3 regions of the Streptomyces sp. NPDC102514 genome follow, and region 1 is predicted to be linked to each of the others. Evidence: riboswitches for the same ligand, from Rfam matches in the RefSeq annotation. Region 1 holds a riboswitch; each other region holds the start of a gene.

Region 1 (6,874 bases):
GCCGAAGGCCTGTGAGCCCGTACCGTCCGGCGCACGTGACCTCGATGTCAGTGGCGTGGGTTACGTTCGAGGGGTGAACGCATCCAGCCCCGGGCGCATCGTCCTGCTCACCACCAGCCACCGTGTCGCGCCCGGACTCCTGTCCTGGCCCGCCTGGCAGGCGCTGCACGGCGCCGACCGCGTCCTGTGCGCGGACGGCGCCCACCCGCAGCTGCCGTATCTGCGCGAGGCGGGCATCCAGGTCGAGGAGGCCGCGCCCGGCGCCCAGGAGCTGGTCGACGCCTGCGCCGGGGGGCACACGGTCACCGTCGTCGCCACCGGCGAGGGCGAACCGCGCCTGACCGACGGCCTGGCCCGGCTGGCCGGCACGGGACGCGTCCAGATGCCCGACCTCGAACTGCTCCCCGCCTCGTACGACCTTCCGGGCGCCCGCCTCCTCGACCTCGTCCAGGTGATGGACCGCATCCGCCTCGAATGCCCCTGGTCGTCGCAGCAGACCCACGAGGGCCTCGCCAAGTACGGCATCGAGGAGGCGTACGAACTGGTCGAGGCCATCGAGGAGGGCGACCGGGACGAGCTGCGCGAAGAGCTCGGCGACGTACTGCTCCAGGTCGTCTTCCACTCCCGGATCGCCGAGGAGGGCAGCCCGGAGGACGGCTCGGAGCCCTTCTCCATCGACGACGTCGCGGCCGGCATCGTCACCAAGCTGATCCACCGCCACCCGCATGTGTTCGGCGACGAGACCGCCTCCACACCCGAGGAGGTCAAGGAGCACTGGCTGCGCACCAAGGCGGTGGAGAAGCAGCGGACGTCGGTCACGGCGGGCGTCCCGCTGGGCCAGCCCGCCCTCGCACTGGCCGCGAAACTGGTCTCCCGCGCACGCACGGCGGGCCTGGACACCCCCTTGCCCCAGGGCGAGGGCATCGGCTACGAACTCCTGGCCCTGGCAGCGCAGGCGGAGAAGTCCGGCGTGGACCCGGAAGCATCCCTGAGAGCAGCGGCTCGCTCCTACCGGGACGCCATACGAGCAACAGAGTCCTGACCGTCCCTTTCCAACCCCCTCCAGGTCAGCGCCCCAAAGGGGCGCGGGGAACTGCGCGCCCGACCCCCACCGAACCCGCACCCGACGTACAAGGCCGGGGCGCAGCCCCGCCGTTCAGGGGCGCGGGGAACTGCGCGACCAGCCACGACGGACCCGCAGACAACACACCACCCCCCCAGCGGAGCGTCACCGCGGCTGGGGCCGCCGCAGCAGCCACGCTCCGGGCCCAAGGGCCCGACACCCGTCCCGGTCCCGTTCCGGCCCGGTGGTCGGGAGTTCGTCACAAAAGACCCGCCCCGGCTCCACCCCGAGCCCGGCAAGCACGGAGGAGATCCCCGACACCAACCCCGGCGGCCCCGCCAGATAGACATCGTGCCGAGCCCAGTTCGCCCGGTTCCCCAGAGCCGTCAGCAACCGCTCCGTGGCCTGGGCCTTCGGCCGCCCCGGCGCGGGCGTGAGCACGGTGACGTCCAGCCAGGGCAGCCGCGTGCGCAACCCGTCGAGCACGGCCCGGTCGTAGAGGTACGCGACATCGCGGGCGACGACGAAGAGCCGCGCCTCGTCGTACGCCCCGGACGCCCGCCCCAACTGCTCCAGCAGCGCCTTCACCGGCGCCCACCCGGTACCGGCCGCGATGAAGGTGGGGGGCCGCTCCACGGGCGTACGGAGCGTCAGCCTGCCCCCCGGCGCGCCGAGCCGCAGGACATCGCCCTCCCGGGTGCGGCGGACGAGTTCGGGCGACAGGGCACCGCCCGGGACGAGGCTGATGTGCAGATCGAGTGTGCCGTCGCAGCGGGGCGCGTTGCCGACGGAGTACGGGCGCCAGACTCCCGGGACCCGGGGGCTGCCCACGCTCACGTACTGGCCCGGCAGATGGGGGAGGGGCCGGTCCGGACGGAGCGTCAGCACGGCGAGGTCGTCCCCGCCCCCGGTGCTCCCGGGCAGTCCGGTGCGGTCGACGACCTCGGCGTCCCACCAGGACGGCTGCCCCTGGCTCTCCGACTCGTCCGCGCCCTCCAGCATGGCGTCCGTGACGAGCGCGTACGCCTCGCCCCAGGCCTTCTCCACCTCCGGGTTCCACGCCGACCCGGACACGGCGGCGAACGCGGCGATCAGGCTGTCTCCCACGGCCGTGTAGTGCTCGGGGCGCGCCAGATACTTCCGGTGGTCGCGCCCCAGTTCCCGCAGGTACTCGTGGAGTCCCGGCCCCTCCAGGCGGGCGACGACGAGCGCCAGGGCGGTGAACAGCCGGTCCCGCTGGCGTTCCTTGTCCTCGGGGGAGTCCAGCGGGAACAGGGCCCGGACATCGGGGTGGTGCCAGAACAGATGCGAGTAGAAGTACTTGAGCGCGAACTCGGCCCGCCTTTCGACGACCGCGAAACTGGTCCGGAGTATTTCGGGGTCCACGCCCGCGAATGTAGATAGCGGGGGAGCCGGACAGTCAAGAGGGGGAACATTTAGGGACAGCCCGTCATCAAACACGTAAGGCGGTCATGGTCGCGGTCGGCGCGGGAGGGTGGGCGCGGGCCGGCAGGACGCCGGGCGGGTGCGGGCCGCCCCTGCCGATACCGTCGAGGAGTGACCGAAACGCCTGCACAGCCGCCCGCGCCGACCACGGGGCAGCCCGTCCCCGAACTCTTCAGCTGGGAGTTCGCCACCGATCCCTACCCGGCGTACGCCTGGCTCCGTGAGCACGCCCCCGTGCATCGGACGAAGCTGCCCAGCGGGGTGGAGGCATGGCTCGTCACCCGTTACACGGACGCCAAGCAGGCACTGGCCGACGGCCGGCTCAGCAAGAACCCCGCCCATCACGACGGGACCGAGCACGCGAAGGGCAGGACCGGCATTCCGGGGGAGCGGAAAGCCGAGCTGATGACGCACCTGCTCAACATCGACCCGCCGGACCACACCCGGCTGCGGCGGCTCGTCAGCAAGGCGTTCACACCCCGGAGAGTGGCCGAATTCGGTTCCCGCGTGCAGGAACTGACGGACCAGCTGATCGACGGGTTCGCCGGGAAGGGCGAGGCGGACCTCATCCACGACTTCGCCTTCCCGCTCCCCATCTACGCGATCTGCGACCTCCTCGGCGTCCCGCGCGAGGACCAGGACGACTTCCGCGACTGGGCCGGGATGATGATCCGGCACGGGGGCGGGCCCAGGGGCGGTGTCGCCCGGTCGGTCAAGAAGATGCGCGGCTACCTCGCCGAGCTGATCCACCGCAAGCGCCAGGAACTCACGGACGTGCCCGCACCGGGCGAGGACCTGATCTCCGGCCTCATCCGGGCCTCCGACCACGGCGAGCACCTCAGCGAGAACGAGGCCGCGGCGATGGCCTTCATCCTCCTCTTCGCCGGTTTCGAGACAACCGTGAACCTCATCGGGAACGGCACCTACGCGCTGCTCACCCACCCCGGCCAACGGCAGCGGCTGCAGGACTCCCTCGCGGCCGGCCACACGGACCTGCTCGCGACCGGCGTGGAGGAACTGCTCCGCTACGACGGGCCCGTGGAGCTGGCCACCTGGCGGTTCGCCACCGAACCGCTCAGCGTCGGCGGACAGGACATCGCCGCCGGTGACCCCGTACTCGTCGTGCTCGCGGCGGCCGACCGCGACCCCGACCGGTTCGAGGACCCGGACACGCTCGACCTCTCCCGCCGTGACAACCAACACCTCGGTTACGGCCACGGCATCCACTACTGCCTCGGCGCGCCCCTCGCCCGGCTGGAGGGCCAGACCGCGCTGGCCACGCTGCTGACCCGGCTGCCCGACCTGCAACTGGCGGGAGATTCGGCCGATTTGAGGTGGCGTGGCGGGCTCATCATGCGTGGATTGCGCACGCTTCCGGTGGAGTTCACCCCGGTCGCGAAGTCTTGACGGAAGTCGACCGAAGTCATGGCGGCCGTAGCACCGAAGGCGACGGAAGGTGAGCCTCCGTCAACTCTGTGATCTTCACGTTATCTACGCTGCACCGACTTGTGACAAGAGTTCGAGTGCCGCTACGTTCACCCATCAATGCGGCAGGTCCGCCCGTCGCAGCAGTCACGAGCACGGCTTTCCGCCGTGCCCCGTGCGTATTCCTTGCTGTCACGCGAAAGGCAATCGCATGCTCTCCGGGAACGGCCGTCATCGTCGCCCCCGCCAGGCCCCGGCGCTCCTCGTCGCCGCCGGCGTGGCCGGATCGGCCATCGCGATCCCCCTGCTCGGTGCGAGCGGCGCGAGTGCCGCCAGCGGTACGACCTGGGACGCGGTCGCCGAGTGCGAGAGCGGCGGCTCATGGAGCGCCGACACGGGCAACGGGCTCTACGGCGGACTCCAGATGAGCCAGGAGACCTGGGAGCAGAACGGCGGCCTCGACTACGCGCCGAGCGCCGACCAGGCCAGCCGTTCGCAGCAGATAGCCGTCGCCGAGAAGATCCTCGCCAGTCAGGGGACGAGCGCCTGGGTGACCTGTGGTCTCGTCGCCGGTCTGACGCAGGACTCCGGCTCCGCCGACGTCGACACAGGCCTCGCCGAGGACGCCACGAGCCCGTCGGCCGACGCCGATACGGCAAAGGGGAGCGACAGCGCGAAGTCCGACTCGTCCACGGACGGCGACGCGAAGTCCGACGACGACTCCGCCTCGGAGTCACAGAGAACGGACAGCTCGTCCGCCGATACCAAGGCGAAGGGTGACGACTCGGACAAGTCGTCCCAGAACGACGACGCTTCGGCCGACGAGGCCGCGGACAGTTCCGGCCGCCACCGGGGCGGCAGCGCCGAAGAGGTCGACATGGCCCCCCGTGCGGACGACTACGCCGGCCGGCACGCCTCGCGCAGCGACAGCACCTCACGCGTCCTCGCCGACGAAGGCTCGTACGCGGTCCGTTCCGGCGACAGTCTCTCCAGCATCGCCGACTCCCTTGGCATCGACGGCGGGTGGAGCGAGCTCTACGCCGCGAACAAGGACAGTATCGGCTCCGACCCGGACTTCATCATCCCCGGTCAGCGCATCGCGGTCGACGGCTGAGCGAGTGTCGAGCAAGTAGTGATCAAGGCGCCGAATCGGGCGAAAAGCAGCGGCAGTTCGCGCTGAATGTCCGATTTGGCGAATTGAGACATGGATCTCAACACCCCTGATCGTCTTTGAAATTCGGCGCGGCCCGTGTCTACGGTCGTGACCGCTCGCCATTGGTGAGCCCCGACGGTCGCACGCCGAATCCTGCCAACGGCCGTACGGGAACAGTCGTCGCGTAAAGCGCCGTAGGCAGGAGCGGGGGACCCAAGGTAAGTGCCGGAGCCGGTCGTCGAGACCGGATACGGCTTGGGGTTAAGCCGCGTGACAGCAGTGTCGCGCGGCCGGGCAACTCACTCGGCCCGAACCCGACAGCTCACCTCGCAGGCGTCGGTGAGGGGATCACTTCATGCTGCTTTCGAGCAAGGGCAAGCACCGTCGCCCGTCCAAGGCCACCCGCATCGCCACGCTGGCCGGTGTCACCACCGCCGCCGTCGCCGTCCCGCTGATGGGCGCCACGGGAGCCTCCGCCGCCACCGCCTCCGAGTGGGACACCGTCGCCCAGTGCGAGTCCGGCGGCAACTGGTCGATCAACACCGGCAACGGCTACTACGGCGGCCTGCAGTTCTCGTCCTCCACCTGGGCCGCGTACGGCGGCAGCTCGTACGCCTCCACCGCCGACCAGGCCTCCAAGTCCCAGCAGATAGCCGTCGCCGAGAAGGTTCTCGCGAGCCAGGGCAAGGGTGCCTGGCCGAGCTGTGGCGTGGGCCTGTCCGGCGCCTCGACCGGTGGCTCCACCGCCCCGTCGGGCTCCGACAGCTCCAGCGGCTCCAACCAGAGCACCACGCAGCCGCAGCAGCAGAACTCGCAGTCCTCCGAGGAGCGCGCCTCGCGTTCGCAGGAGCGTCCGGCGGCGAAGAAGACCGTCGAGACCCCGACCGGCAAGAAGGTCAAGAAGGGCGACGGCGAGTACAAGGTCGTCAAGGGTGACACCCTCAGCGAGATCGCCGCGAAGGAGAAGGTCAAGGGCGGCTGGGCGAAGCTGTACAAGCTCAACGACGACATCGTCGACGACGCCGACTTCATCTTCCCGGGTCAGCAGCTGCACCTCAGCTGACGACGGCCGCACCACGGCCGGCCCGCCCTCGGCGGTTCATCGGTCGCGTCCCCGCTTCGGCGGCCCGGACATGACCGCGGGCATCACCGCGGACATCACCTCCGGTCGAGGCACTGGCCGCTCGGCCTCGACCGGACGTCCGGCCCACATCCGAATCGCGACTGAACCACAGCGCCCTCACATCCGTGTCCTCCATAGTGGGGGCCTCGTGAGGGCCACCCCCGTCCCCCACGGGCTCCCCGCTCCGGTGCGTGTTCCCCCGTACGCACCGGGGCGGGGCTTTTTTGTGCTGTTCTTTCTGCCTGTTCTTTCCGCTCGTGTCTTTGTTCCGTTCGGAAACAATTTCCTCTCGGTTCTGTCCAGGGGGCGGTCGAGGGCTGGCCGATCCCCGGCAGCCGGTTAGGCTCATCCCGCGGGGCCACCACGGCCTGCGCGCAACCGGGCCTCCGGCCCGGCACAGCTTGTGTCACATCCCAGAAGGAGATGCTCGTGCCGTCCATCGACGTCGTCGTAGCCCGGGAAATCCTGGACTCCCGAGGCAACCCCACGGTCGAGGTCGAGGTCGGCCTCGACGACGGCAGCACGGGTCGTGCCGCCGTTCCGTCCGGTGCCTCCACCGGTGCCTTCGAAGCAGTCGAGCTCCGTGACGGAGACCCCAACCGCTACCTCGGCAAGGGTGTCGAGAAGGCCGTCCTCGCCGTCATCGAGCAGATCGGCCCGGAGC
Region 2 (6,874 bases), on a different contig from region 1:
CCTCGTCGCTCTCGCCCATGCCCGCGATCAGACCGGAGCAGGCGGACAGACCGGCCGCGTGCGCCTTCTGGACCGTGTCCACCCGGTCGGCGTACGTGTGGGTGGTGGTGATGTCCCCGTACGTCCCCTCGGACGTGTTCAGGTTGTGGTTGTAGGCGTCCGCCCCCGCGTCGCGCAGCCGCTCGGCCTGGCCGTCCGAGAGGAGCCCGAGGCACGCGCACACCTCGACGCCCTCGTTCTGGTCCTTGATCGCCTTGATGGTGTCCGAGACCCGGTCGACGTCACGGTCGGTGGGACCGCGTCCGCTCGCGACCAGGCACACCCGCTTGGCGCCGCCCGCGAGCCCGGCCGCCGCGGCCTCGGAGGCCTGGTCGGGCTTGAGCCAGGTGTACTTCAGGATCTCGGCCTTCGAGCCGAGCCGCTGCGAGCAGTAGGAGCAGTCCTCGGGACACAGACCCGATTTGAGGTTGACGAGGTAGTTCAGCTTCACCCGTCGGCCGAACCACTGGCGGCGTACCTTGCCGGCCGCGGCCACCACATCGAGGAGTTCGTCGTCGGAGGTGGCCAGCACGGCCAGTGCCTCGTCGCGGGTCGGCAGCTCGCGCCGAAGCCCCTTGTCCAGCAGCGTGTTCAGCAGGTCCATGAGATCCGATCCTGGCCTATCCGACCGCGCCGGGCCAAGGAGGAACCAGACAACAGAGAGCGGTCGACGTGTGGGCATTGCCACACCATGGGTGGCTGGCCGTCCGGCTAGGGTCTGTGCGTTGCCTACAAAAGGCGGCTGTGCGTGGTCTGCACAAGGCAGTGGGGACGGCCGGGCGGAAAGTCGTGTGTCGGGGCCCCATGGGACACCCGCACCCACCCCTACCTCATGGCCGGAGGACACATGGCCCGATCGCCGTTCGAGTGGATCGACGAGCAGGCGAGGGCGCGCTCCCGGGCCGGACTCGTCCGTACGCTGCGTCCGCGCCCCGCCGACTCCCCGCTCCTCGACCTCGCCGGGAACGACTATCTGGGCCTGGCCCGGCACCCCGAGGTCACGGAGGGCGCCGCGCGGGCCGCCCGGACCTGGGGCGGCGGCGCCACCGGCTCCCGGCTCGTCAGCGGCTCCACGGAACTGCACGCGGAACTCGAACGCGAACTGGCCGAGTTCTGCGGCTTCGAGTCCGCCCTCGTCTTCTCCTCCGGCTACGCGGCCAACCTCGCCGCCGTCACCGCGCTGGCGCCGCACGGCTCGCTCATCGTCTCCGACGCGGGCAACCACGCCTCGCTGATCGACGGCTGCCGGCTCGCGCGCGGCACCACGCAGGTCGTCGCCCACGCCGATCCGGACGCCGTCCGCAAGGCGCTGGACACGCGGACCGGGCCCGCGATCGTCGTCTCCGACACGGTCTTCTCGGTGGACGGCGACGCGGCCCCGCTGACGGCACTGGCCGCGGCCTGCCGGGACGCGGGGGAAGCGGGGGAGGCGGGGGAGTCCGGCAGGCCGGGCGCGGCGCTGGTGCTGGACGACGCGCACGGTCTCGGTGTCATCGGCGACGGCGGGCGGGGTGCCGCGTGGGCGGCGGGACTCGCGGGCGCGCCCGACGTCGTCACCACCGTCACCCTGTCGAAGTCGCTCGGCAGCCAGGGCGGCGCCGTCCTCGGACCGGCCCACGTCATCGACCATCTGGTGAACGCGGCCCGCACGTTCATCTTCGACACGGGCCTGGCCCCCGCGGCGGCGGGCGCGGCCCTGGCGGCCCTGCGGCTGCTGCGCGGGGAACCGGAACGGGCCGCACGCGCGCGTGCGGTGGCCACCGCTCTCTACGAGCGCCTGACGGCCGGGGGTCTCGAGGCCGTACGGCCCGACGCCGCGGTCGTCTCCGTGCGCGCGCCCTCCCCGGAGCAGGCGTTGCGCTGGGCCGCGGAGTGCCGTGCGGCGGGTCTGGCCGTCGGCTGCTTCCGTCCCCCGTCGGTGCCGGACGGCATCTCACGGCTGCGGCTCACGGCCCGCGCGGATCTCACCGACCGGCAGGTCGAGCGGGCCGTCGGCGTGATCATCGAAGCGCGCCGATAAAGCCTTCCCAGGCCGCGGGCGCGAAGAGGAGGGCGGGCCCCGACGCGTTCTTGGAGTCGCGCACCGCGAGCAGTCCGGCCCACGGGCCGGAGTCCGGCCGGGCGGTCTCGACGCAGTTGTTCATTCCCGTGCTGCGGCTGCTGCGCCGCCACCGCACACCGTGCAGATGAGCGCTGGGGTGGGTGCTGGAAGGTACGTACCGAGGCGTGGCGGGCATGGTGCCTCCTTATGCGCCGTCAGCTACACCGGCGATGAAATCCAACGTGTCCTCGGGCGAAAGGGCCTGGCCCTGAAGGGAGGTGAAGGCCTCCTCGTACGACTGGAGGTCCTCTCTCTGTTCGAGATAAAGGCTACTCGTCAAGTGGTCGAGAACAACCACATCCAGATCAGATCTGTTCGTAAACGAAAAAATAACAAAGGGACCTGTGACTCCGATGTGAGCCCCAACTCCGAAGGGCAGCACCTGAATTCGCACGTGAGGGAGGTGCGCGGCCTCCCGCAGCCGGTCCAACTGCCGTGCCATGACCTCCGGTCCACCGACGGTCCGCCGCAACACCGACTCGTCCAGGACGGCACTCAGTCGGAGCGGTTTGTTCGAACGCAGCACCTCCTGGCGCGCGAGGCGCACCTTCACCAGCATCTCGACCAGAGCGTCGATCTTGCCGTCGGGTACCCCGTCCAGGGCGGCCCGTGTCACCGCGCGGGCGTACTCCGGTGTCTGCAGGAGGCCCGGCACCACGGAGTTCTCCAGCGTGCGCATCGCGCCCGCCTGCGCCTCAAGGCTGATGAAATCGCTGTACGTCGACGGCAGAAGGCCCCGGTAGGCGTGCCACCAGTGGTGCCGGCCGTCGCCGTCCGCGCCCGCCAGCACGACGAGCAACTCGTGCAGCTCCGGGTCCCGGACGTCGTACGCGTCGAGGAGTCGCCGCACGTCGGCGGGCTTGACCCCGCTGCGGCCGGTCTCGATCCGGCTCACCTTCGACTGGTGCCAGCCCACGAGGCGCGCAGCCTCGCCGCTCGTGAGGCCCGCGCGGGCGCGCAGGGCCCGCAGTTCGGCGCCGAGCTTACGTCGGCGCACCGCGGGGCCGTACTGCATGGCCGTCTCCTTCCGACCGTCGCGCAAGCGCTGCAGCGCCCGGCGTCACGCCGACGGTAGAGGACAAACCAGTTGCCCGCCCAAATACGGTCGACGGTCGCAGAGTTCACCGCTTCGAGCGACAGATATATGCATATCTTGGTGGATCGGCACCACGAACGCCGAGGTAGTGGCACTCTGGCGCAAGCACCAGTCCGGGACCGTCTCGAAGTCATCCGCTTCGGTCGGACCCCGGTCCCGTGGGAAAGGGACGACGTCGCATGGCAGACCACCAGGAAGCATCCGTCACTCTGCCGAGCGATCCCGCTTCGGTCTCCGTCGCCCGTACGTATGTCACCGACGTGCTGGCCGAATGGGGACTGCCGTCCGACTCGGAGACCGCCGACACCGTTCGGCTCATCGTCTCCGAACTCACCACGAACGCGGTACAGCACACCTTCGGACTGTCACCCACCTTCACGGTGGACATCGAACTCGACCGTGACGAACAACTGCGCATCGGTGTGACCGACAGCCACCCGCGCTTCCCGAAACGGCTGCCCGCCGCCGTCCAGCAGGACAACGGCCGGGGCATGGTGATCATCCGCTGGCTGACGGCGGAATCCGGTGGCAAGCTCTCGGTCCGCGCCACCAGCGAGGGCGGCAAGACCGTGTCGATCATGCTCCCCTGGACGGCCCCGGCGCAGCCGGTCCGGGCCGAGTAGGGCCCGCCCCGAAGAAGCGCGGGGAACCGCGCGCCCGGCCACGACGAGCCCGCGGACAACCCACACAGCACGAAGCACAACGCACCGGACGTCCGGCGGAACGCCTAGGACCTGTCCGGTCGATCACGGCGAAGGGAAGCTGCGGTGCCTTGTGGGCGCCGGTGAGCGGGGTGTGGTGCGTGCAGCTGCAAGGCGGAGGAGGGCGTCGACGCGGAGCGTCGGCAACCGACGACAACGCCGCAGATGTGCGTGCCACACCCCGCGTCTTCGCCGTGATCGACCGGACAGGTCCTAGACGTCCGGATTCTTGTCCGCGGCCCGCTTCAGCAGATACGGCAGGACCTCCCACAGCCCCACGCACAGGAGCAGAGTGGTCGCCCCGGCCACGATCCCCTCGGTGCGGTCCACCGCCACGTCCACGACGAGCAGCACGGAACCGGTGAGAGCGAGCGCGAGCACGGCCAGACCGATCTGCGCGAGCCGGGACGAGGCGTCGACGACCTGAGGCTTCGCGCCCTGCTGGAACAGCCGGCGGTGCAGGGCGGCGGGGGTGGTGAAGAGCGCGGCCGCCAGGACCGAGAGCAGCAGGGTGACGACGTACGTGGTGCGCTGCACGGTGTCGAGGGACGGGAACCGCGGGGTGAAGGCGAGCGTCAGCAGGAAGGCGAAGAGGATCTGGACGCCCGTCTGGGTGACCCGGAGCTCCTGGAGGAGTTCGAGGAAATTCCGGTCGGCGCGCTCAAGGCGGGTCTCGTCGCGCTCCTCGTGGTGGTGCGGATCGTCCATGAGTGAACGAGTAACCATTCAGCGCCCGAATTCACGCCTGAGGCCCCAGGTCCCTCACGGGCGTCGAGCGGGTCTCCCACGGGTGTGATGCCCGGAATCCTCACGGGCGGCGGGCCGGGCCCCTCGCGGGCCGTCGGGCCGGGTCCCTCACGGGGTGGCCGTGGCGATCCGAGCGCCAGGGCCACCCCGTGGGCGGATCACCTGACCCGGCCGTACCAGACGCTCTTGGTCCAGATCTTCTGGAGCTTCACCACGTCCCCGGTCTTCGGGGAGTGCCAGATCCGTCCCTTCCCGGCGTAGATGCCCACGTGGTAGACGTTCCGGCCCGAGTGGAAGAAGACCAGGTCCCCCTGCTTGCGGTTCGAGGAGGAGACGTGGTTCGTCTTGTTGTACTGGGCCGCAGCCGTGCGGGGCAGCTTCTTGCCCGCCTTCTTGAACGAGTACAGCGTGAGGCCGGAGCAGTCGAAGCGCTTGGGCCCCGTGGCCCCGTACTTGTACGGGGAACCCTTCTTGGAGGCCGCCACCTTGAGTGCCTTCGTCGCGGGGGTGGCCGCTTCCGCGTCGGACGCGAAGCCAGGGGCCACTATGCCGCCGCCTACGGCGGCGATGGTGAGAACCGATGCGGTACCGGCCCTGCTGAACAGCGACGGGACACGATTGAGCGCAGTCATGCGCAACCCTTCGTCAGCCGCCTGTGAAGGATGACCTGTCGGATTCGGGCTGGCGAAGTTGCCCGGCCGCGGCTGCGGCTTCACCCCAAGGGCCACTCGGATCTCTCCGGCGGCCCGTCATGCTCGGGTCCTCCACTCCTGCCGATGCACTTCTGTCGACCGGTCATCCGGGCAGCGGCAGGACTCGGCGTCCGCCCGGACCGCCCCGCCGCTTCTGGCGGGGGCTTGTCGTCGCAGGGATCTTGACGCACTGATGTCCCAAAAGCCGAGCGGAATCGGCGATTTGTGGGCTTACTCACCACTCACCCGTTCGGGTGGACAGCCCTTTCTACGGGTGGGCGTCGAGGGCCTCAAGGACCCCCGCACCAGCACCGGAATGGTTGATTCCGCCTCGGACGTACGCGCGTTGCGCAACTCCCGGGGGCCTGTGGGAGCAGCCTCGACTACGCCAACCGGGGGTACGCCTTCTGGTCCGTTTCAACTCCGGTGCGGACGCCTCGTCAAGTGCCTGCGTGAGGCCGGACCGGTGGGTGTACGTCAGGTGTCGGAGCCGGGCGGCAGGGCGACCCGGCCCGCTCTGCGCTCACCGTCGAGGACGCGCAGGGCCCGCGCCAGGGTTGCGGCGTGCAACTCGTTCTCGCCCCGCTGGTGCATCAGGGTCAGCGCGTCGCGCAGCGCGGTCGCCCTGCCGACCAGGGCCTGGGCCGCGCGCAGTCCGCGGTACGTGTCGCCGGAGTGCGCCGGGTTGATCCGGCCGAGCAGGTCGACCACCTCCAGATAGCGGTCGATCAGCTCGGCCTCGGCCCGCGTCAGGGCCGGCAGCGGGGGCAACTCGGGCGGAAGCATCGGCGGATCACCCCACGCCGGGTGTGTCGGACGTGCCTGATGCGTCGTCGGACGCGCCGAGGGCCGCCGTGCGGCTGGGGACGATCCGGTCGACCAGCCCGTACTCCAGGGCCTGGCGGGCGTCGAGGATCCTGTCCCGCTCGATGTCCGCGCCGATCCGCTCCCGGCTCTGCCCCGTGTGCCGGGCGAGCATGTCCTCCATCCGGGCGCGGGTGCGCAGCAGTTCGTCCGCCTGGATGGCCAGGTCGGACGCCTGACCCTGGACCGGCTCGGACAGGTACGGCTGACGGATCAGCACGCGGGCGCCCGGCAGCGCGTACCGCTTGCCCGGTGTGCCCGCGGCCAGCAGCACCGCGGCGGCCGACGCGGCCTGCCCGAGGCAGATGGTCTCCACCTCGCAGCTGACGTACCGCATCGTGTCGTAGACGGCCGCCATCGCACTGAAGGAGCCGCCGGGGGAGTTGATGCAGAGCGAGATGTCCCGGTCGGGTGCCTGGTACTCCAGGTGCATGAACTGCGCCATCACGTCGTTCGCGGACGTGTCGTCGATCGGCGTCCCGAGAAACACGATCCGCTCTTCGAGGAGCTTGGAGTACGGGTCCATGGTCCGCGTCCCCGAGCTGGTGCGCTCGGTGAACTCGGGCAGGACGTGGCGGGCGGACGGTCGGCTTGCTGGGCGGGTCACGGCACGCGCCTCCTCCGGGAGAGGTTC
Region 3 (6,874 bases), on a different contig from region 1:
TGGGGCGCGGCTCCGCCGTGCCGCGCGCCCTGGACGACGACCAGCGGCTTGGCCGCGGCCGTCCGCCGGGCGAGGCGCGTGAACTTGCGCGGGTTGCCGATCGATTCGAGGTACATGAGCGCGACATCGGTGTCCGGGTCGTCGTACCAGTACTGAAGGACGTCGTTGCCGGACACGTCCGCGCGGTTGCCGGAGGAGACGAAGGTCGACACGCCCGTCACCCCGGTGACCCCGCCGCCGCGCCGGTGCAGCCGGGACAGCAGCGCGATCCCGATGGCTCCGGACTGGGCGAACAGGCCGATGCGTCCGGTGCGCGGCATCTCCGGGGCGAGCGAGGCGTTGAGCCGGGTGCGCGGCGAGGTGTTGATGACTCCGAAGGCGTTCGGCCCGATCAGCCGCATCCCGTACGTCCGCACCTGGCGTACGAGCTCGCGCTGGCGCTCCCTGCCCTCGGGGCCGCTCTCGGCGTACCCCGCGGAGACCACGACGAGCCCCTGCACCCCGTGCTCGCCGCACTCCGCGACCGCTTCGGGGACCCGCTCGGCCGGGACGGCGATCACCGCGAGGTCGACGGGCTCGCCGATGTCGCGAACGGAGCGGTGGGCGGGGACTCCGGCGAGCTCCTTCTCCTGAAGTTCGCCGTTCACCGCGTACAGGCGCCCGGTGAAGCCCGCGTCGCGCAGGTTGTCCAGGATGCTGCGGCCCACTCCCCCGGGGGTGCGGCCCGCTCCGACGACCGCGACCGAACCGGGTGCCAGGAGCCGGGCCACGGAACGCGCCTCCGCCCGCTGCTCCCTCGCGCGCTGCACGGCGAGGGAACGGTCGGTGGGCTCCAGGTCGAACTCCAGGCGTACGACGCCGTCCTCGAAGCTGCGCTTCTGCTGGTACCCGGCGTCCGTGAAGACCTTGATCATCTTGCTGTTGGCGGGCAGCACCTCGGCGGCGAAGCGGCGGATGCCGCGCTCACGGGCGACGGCCGCGACATGTTCGAGCAGGGCGGAGGCCACGCCGCGGCCCTGATGGGCGTCCTGGACGAGGAAGGCGACCTCCGCCTCGTCCGCGGGGGCGGAGGCGGGCCGGCCGTCCGCGGCGATGCGGTCGTACCGTACGGTGGCGATGAATTCGCCGCCTACGGTCGCCGCGAGTCCCACCCGGTCCACGAAGTCGTGGTGGGTGAAACGGTGGACGTCCTTGGCGGACAGACGCGGGTACGGCGCGAAGAAGCGGTAGTACTTCGACTCGGCGGACACCTGCTCGTAGAAGCTGACGAGGCGGTCCGCGTCGTCGGCCGTGATGGGCCGGACGCGCGCGGTGCCGCCGTCGCGCAGCACGACGTCGGCCTCCCAGTGAGCGGGGTACTCGTGCCGGTCCGTCGGGGTCTGCATGGGGCCCAGAGTACGACTCGGGTCCGACAACGGCGGGTTCGCGCCCGGCGGGGACCCGGGGCAGTCTTGGGGCCCGGGCCGGTCCGGGCCCGCACCCGCGCACGGCACGCCTCACCGTTCACCGTATGGAACACTGGTCTAGACAACCTTGACACCTGAAGGGCAGCATCACATGGCTGAGCGCCGCGTCAACGTCGGCTGGGCCGAGGGCCTGCACGCCCGTCCCGCCTCCATCTTCGTCCGGGCGGCCACGGCCACCGGCGTCCCCGTGACGATCGCCAAGGCCGACGGCAACCCCGTCAACGCCGCGTCCATGCTCGCGGTCCTCGGCCTGGGCGCCCAGGGCGGCGAGGAGATCGTCCTGGCCTCCGACGCCGAGGGTGCGGACGCCGCGCTCGACCGCCTCGCGAAGCTGGTCGCCGAGGGCCTCGACGAACTCCCCGAGACCGTCTGACCCTCAGGCCCTCTCGGACCCCTTGGGACCTCTTGGGACCCTTCGGGTCTCCCCGGACTCCGTCGGACCCCATCGGTCCCCGTACGGCGGAGCCGCGTCACCCACACCCCGGGCGACGCGGCTCCGCCGTTCGCGCGTCCGGGAGCGTACGGGGCCGGGGCCGTTCTTTTCCTGCGTGCGGCGTATTGATTTCCGCCCGCCTCCACCCGCTTCCGCGCGCACTGAAATGACGTGCTCCACAATTCAGGGCACGCGGAAGAAAAGGGCACCGGAAATAGGGCCCTGCCGAATATCTCTCTTTGTATACGGTGCTTCTGTTAATGCCGCAGGCCCGCTGTGTTTACGGGATGTTGCGAAGTCCTCACACGCTCGGCGCGGTCCCCGCCGGGAAAACGCAGCCGGTGCGCGGACATCGCCCGCTCCGTGTGCAGCGCCGTGATCGCCCTGGCCCGGTCGCTGTCACCGCGGGCCACGGCGTCCACGATGGCCCCGTGCTCGGTCCAGGACTCGGCGGGGTGCGCGGGCGCCTCGACCGAGTACATCCAGGCGATCTTGTGCCGCAGCTGGCCGAGCGTCGAGGTCAGCGCCGGGCTGCCCGAGGACTGCGCGAGCGTCTCGTGGAACCAGCCGCCGAGCGAGCGCAGATCCTCGCTGTTGCCCCGCCTGGCCCGCTCCTGGCCGAGCCTGACCAGGCCGCGCAGCACCTTGAGATGGGCCTCGGTGCGCCGCTGGGCGGCACGGGCGGCGCCCAGCGGCTCCAGCAGCACGCGCATCTCCAGGAGGTCGGCGGCCTCCTGCTCCGTGGGTTCCGCGACGCACGCGCCCGCGTGCCGGCGGGTGACCACGAAGCCCTCCGCCTCCAGGGTGCGCAGCGCCTCGCGCACGGGGACCCGCGAGACGCCGTAGCGGCGCGCGAGCAGTTCTTCGGTGAGCCGGCTGCCGCGCTCGTAGACACCCGCGACGATGTCGTCCCGGATCGCCGTGCATACCGAGCGCGCGGGAATACGCATGACCGGACCTCCGCCTTAATCCCCGCGAAACGCGGTCGATTGACGCTTGTTCGGTGACTCTATTGCAGAGAACGGGAAATTCCGAAGGCAGCCGGGAATCCATGGATATTTTTTGGACACACCGGGCTTCTGAACAGGCGGTCGTCCGGTACGAAAGTGACCGGAAGCCGTCCGAACGCGCGTAGGCCCCGGCTCGGTGAGCCGGGGCCTACGACGGAGATGCGGTGCCGCGCGGAACCGCGGCGGCGGGTGCCGTGCGGTCAGACGTTCACGCCGTGCCCGCGGAGGTAAGCGATCGGGTCCATGTCGGAGCCGTACTCGGCGGTGGTCCGCGCCTCGAAGTGCAGGTGCGCCCCCGTGACGTTGCCCGTCGCCCCGGAGAGGGCTATCTGCTGCCCCGGAGTGACCGTCTGGCCGACCGAGGCACCGATGGACGAGAGGTGCCCGTACTGGGTGTACGTGCCGTCGACCATCTTGATGACGATCTGGTTGCCGTAGGAACCGCCCCAGCCGGCCTCCACGACGGTGCCGGAGCCCACCGCGTGCACGGCGGTGCCGCTGGCGGCGTGGAAGTCGATGCCGGTGTGGCTGCCGGAGGACCAGATGCCGCCGCCGGCCTGGTAGGACGTGGAGACGTACGAGCCGGTGATCGGCGCGGTGTAGGCGTTGAGGCGCTTGCGCTCGGCCTCGCGGGCCGCACGGGCCTTGGCCTCGCGCTCCTTCTCGGCCTTCGCCCTGGCCTCCTCCGCACGCTTCTTCGCGGCGGCCTCGGCCTTCTCGCGGGCGGCGGCCTGGTCGGCGGCCTGGCGCTGGGCGACGGCCTGCGCGTCGATTTCGTGGGCGACCGAGTCGCCCATGGTGACGGCCTTGAGGGGGCCCGTCTGCTCGATCTCGCTCTCGGCGGCGAACGCCGGGGCGGCCAGCGTGCCCACGACACCGGTGGTGGCCAGGGCGGCGACGCCGACGGTCCTGCGGGTGGTGCGCGTCATGCGGCTGGGAAGACGGTGCTTCCCCGTGGCGCGGGTGAACGCCATGAAGTGGCTGGTCCTTTCCTTCCTTCTCGCCTACCGGGTTAGCTGACGGGTTCGGAGCAGGAAGGTCTCCTACGGACCCCCTTCGGGAAGGGCGTCCGATTCACCCCAGGGACCTGGGTCCCCGGCTCCCCTGGCTCGCGCCATACGGGGACTCGGCGATGACTGTCCGGTGCCGCGGACGCGGCGCAGTGCCTGACGAACAGCCGGACCGACGCTAAGCGGCGCCTCTTTCAATAGACAAACGGATCACCATTTTTGTAGCGCATGCCACAGGGCAGACAGGCAACTTCCCTGCAATACGGACAAACCATGGACGGAGAAGGACAGAAAAGGGCCCGGGTGACTCGTCCAGTCACCCGGGCCCCGACCGTGAACAGGTCCCGCCCGATCGCGGGCCCTGCCCGGTCGCGGATCCCTACTCGGCCGTCACGACGCTGACTTCGCCGACGCCGAGGGCCCTGACGGGCTCCTCGATCTGCGCGGCGTCCCCGACTAGGACGGTCACCAGGCGGTCCACCGGGAACGCGTTCACGGCGGCAGCGGTGGCCTCCACGGTGCCGGTCGCGGCGAGCTGCTTGTACAGCGTCGCCTGGAAGTCGTCCGGCAGGTGCTGCTCGACCTGGTCGGCGAGCGTGCCCGCGACGGCGCCCGCGGTCTCGTACTTCAGGGGCGCGACACCCACCAGGTTCTGCACGGCGACGTCGCGCTCGGCGTCCGTCAGACCCTCGGCGGCGAGGGTGCGCAGCACCTTCCACAGGTCGTCGAGCGCCGGGCCGGTGTTCGGGGTGTCCACGGAGCCGCTGATGGCGAGCATCGAGATGCCCGTCCCGTCCGGAGCGGAGCGCAGCACCTGGCCGAACGCCCGCACACCGTAGGTGTATCCCTTCTCCTCGCGCAGGACGCGGTCCAGGCGGGAGGTGAGGGTGCCACCGAGGCAGTACGTGCCGAGCACCTGGGCGGGCCACACGCGGTCGTGGCGGTCCGCGCCGACGCGGCCGATGAGCAGCTGCGTCTGGACGGCTCCGGGCCGGTCCACGATGATCACGCGGCCGGTGTCGTCGGCGGTCACCGAGGGCACGGGACGCGCCTGGGCCTGCGAGCCGGTCCAGGTGCCGAGCGTGTCCCCGAGCAGCGCGTCGAGGTCGACGTCCGTGAGGTCGCCGACGACGACCGCGGTGGCCGTGGCGGGGCGTACGTGCTTCTCGTAGAAGGCGCGTACGGCCGCCGAGTCGATCGCGGTGACCGTCTCCTCGGTGCCCTGGCGCGGGCGCGACATCCGGGAGTCCGCCGGGAAGAGCTGCCGGGACAGCTCCTTGGCGGCCCGCCGGGCCGGGTTGGCACTCTCGTGCGGGATCTCGTCGAGCCGGTTGCGCACCAGCCGCTCGATCTCGCCGTCCTCGAACGCGGGTGCCCTGAGGGCGTCGGCGAGCAGGCCGAGTGCCTTGGGCAGCCGGGAGACGGGCACTTCGAGGCTGAGCCGTACGCCGGGGTGGTCGGCGTGGGCGTCCAGGGTGGCGCCGCAGCGCTCCAGCTCGGCGGCGAACTCCTCGGCGGAGTGCTTGTCGGTGCCCTCCGAGAAGGCCCGCGCCATGATCGTGGCGATGCCGTCGAGGCCCTTGGGCTCGGCCTCCAGCGGGGCGTCGAGAAGGACCTCCACGGCGACGACCTGCTGGCCGGGGCGGTGGCAGCGCAGCAGCGTCAGGCCGTTGCCCAGGGTGCCGCGCTCGGGCGCCGGGAAGGCCCAGGGCCTGGCCTCGCCGGCCTGGGGCTGCGGGTGGAACTCCATCGTGGCGAGCTCGGTCACTTGGCCGCCTCCTCGTCGGTGTTGTCGGCGGCGCCGGTCTCTTCGGCCGCGTCGGTCTCCTCGGGGGCGACCGGCTCGTAGACCAGCACCGCGCGGTTGTCGGGGCGCAGGCGGGCCTTGGCGACCTCCTGGACCTCCTCCGCGGTGATGTCGAGAACGCGCTGCACGGCGGTCAGGGCGAGCTGGGGGTCGCCGAACAGGACCGCGTACCGGCACAGTTCGTCCGCGCGGCCCGCGACCGTGCCGAGACGGTCCAGCCACTCGCGCTCCAACTGGGCCTGGGCGCGCTCCATCTCCTCGGCGGTGGGGCCCTCCTCGGCGAACCGGGCGAGCTCCTCGTCGACGGCGGTCTCGATGACCGGGACCTCGACGTCGCCGGACGTCTTCACGTCGAGCCACCCCAGGGAGGGCGCTCCGGCGAGGCGCAGCAGGCCGAACCCGGCCGCGACGGCGGTGCGGTCACGGCGTACGAGCCGGTTGTAGAGCCGGGACGACTCGCCGCCGCCGAGCACGGTCAGGGCGAGGTCGGCGGCGTCCGACGCGCGCGTGCCGTCCTCCGGGAGCCGGTAGGCGGCCATCAGCGCGCGCGCCGGGACCTCCTCCTCGACAACCTCGCGCAGCTGCCCGCCCATGGTCTCCGGGAGCGAGCCGTCGCGCGGGGCGGGCTTGCCGTCGTGCCCGGCGATGGAACCGAAGTACTTCTCGACCCAGCCGAGCGTCTGCTCCGGGTCGATGTCCCCGACGATCGACAGCACGGCGTTGTTGGGCGCGTAGTAGGTGCGGAAGAACGCGCGCGCGTCCTCAAGGGTGGCCGCGTCCAGGTCGGCCATCGAGCCGATCGGGGTGTGGTGGTAGGGGTGGCCCTCCGGGTACGCGAGGGCGGTCAGCTTCTCGAAGGCGGTGCCGTAGGGGACGTTGTCGTAGCGCTGCCTGCGCTCGTTCTTGACGACGTCCCGCTGGTTCTCCATCGACTCGTCGTCGAGCGCGGCGAGCAGCGAGCCCATGCGGTCGGCCTCCAGCCAGAGAGCGAGCTCCAGCTGGTGCGTCGGCATGGTCTCGAAATAGTTGGTGCGCTCGAAACTCGTCGTGCCGTTGAGCGAACCGCCCGCTCCCTGGACCAGTTCGAAGTGGCCGTTGCCCTTCACCTGGCCGGAACCCTGGAACATCAGGTGCTCGAAGAGGTGGGC

What was found. A riboswitch is a leader RNA that binds a small molecule or an ion and turns the genes downstream of it on or off. The one in region 1 is predicted to bind cyclic di-AMP.
Region 2: linked by a shared signal. The riboswitch ahead of ACZ60E_RS35315 (C40 family peptidase) and the one ahead of ACZ60E_RS40450 (transglycosylase family protein) in region 1 are both predicted to bind cyclic di-AMP.
Region 3: linked by a shared signal. The riboswitch ahead of ACZ60E_RS37390 (M23 family metallopeptidase) and the one ahead of ACZ60E_RS40450 (transglycosylase family protein) in region 1 are both predicted to bind cyclic di-AMP.

Annotation. Positions count from the first base shown of each region.
Region 1 is NZ_JBVJLW010000024.1:5,729-12,602, reverse strand. Features, by position in the region: gene ACZ60E_RS40470 (nucleoside triphosphate pyrophosphohydrolase) at 56-1,042, shown strand; gene ACZ60E_RS40465 (globin domain-containing protein) at 1,229-2,449, opposite strand; gene ACZ60E_RS40460 (cytochrome P450 family protein) at 2,621-3,916, shown strand; gene ACZ60E_RS40455 (LysM peptidoglycan-binding domain-containing protein) at 4,146-5,048, shown strand; cyclic di-AMP (ydaO/yuaA leader) riboswitch at 5,268-5,438, shown strand; gene ACZ60E_RS40450 (transglycosylase family protein) at 5,443-6,150, shown strand; gene eno (phosphopyruvate hydratase) at 6,634-6,874, shown strand, end outside.
Region 2 is NZ_JBVJLW010000017.1:68,449-75,322, forward strand. Features, by position in the region: gene bioB (biotin synthase BioB) at 1-643, opposite strand, end outside; gene ACZ60E_RS35290 (8-amino-7-oxononanoate synthase) at 887-2,059, shown strand; gene ACZ60E_RS35295 (DUF397 domain-containing protein) at 2,040-2,276, opposite strand; gene ACZ60E_RS35300 (helix-turn-helix domain-containing protein) at 2,286-3,155, opposite strand; gene ACZ60E_RS35305 (ATP-binding protein) at 3,416-3,859, shown strand; gene ACZ60E_RS35310 (DUF6328 family protein) at 4,151-4,645, opposite strand; gene ACZ60E_RS35315 (C40 family peptidase) at 4,843-5,316, opposite strand; cyclic di-AMP (ydaO/yuaA leader) riboswitch at 5,320-5,475, opposite strand; gene ACZ60E_RS35320 (hypothetical protein) at 5,854-6,162, opposite strand; gene ACZ60E_RS35325 (ATP-dependent Clp protease proteolytic subunit) at 6,170-6,847, opposite strand.
Region 3 is NZ_JBVJLW010000019.1:115,343-122,216, reverse strand. Features, by position in the region: gene ACZ60E_RS37405 (bifunctional acetate--CoA ligase family protein/GNAT family N-acetyltransferase) at 1-1,385, opposite strand, end outside; gene ACZ60E_RS37400 (HPr family phosphocarrier protein) at 1,558-1,839, shown strand; gene ACZ60E_RS37395 (GntR family transcriptional regulator) at 2,157-2,849, opposite strand; gene ACZ60E_RS37390 (M23 family metallopeptidase) at 3,110-3,883, opposite strand; cyclic di-AMP (ydaO/yuaA leader) riboswitch at 3,896-4,051, opposite strand; gene ACZ60E_RS37385 (M16 family metallopeptidase) at 4,299-5,687, opposite strand; gene ACZ60E_RS37380 (M16 family metallopeptidase) at 5,684-6,874, opposite strand, start outside.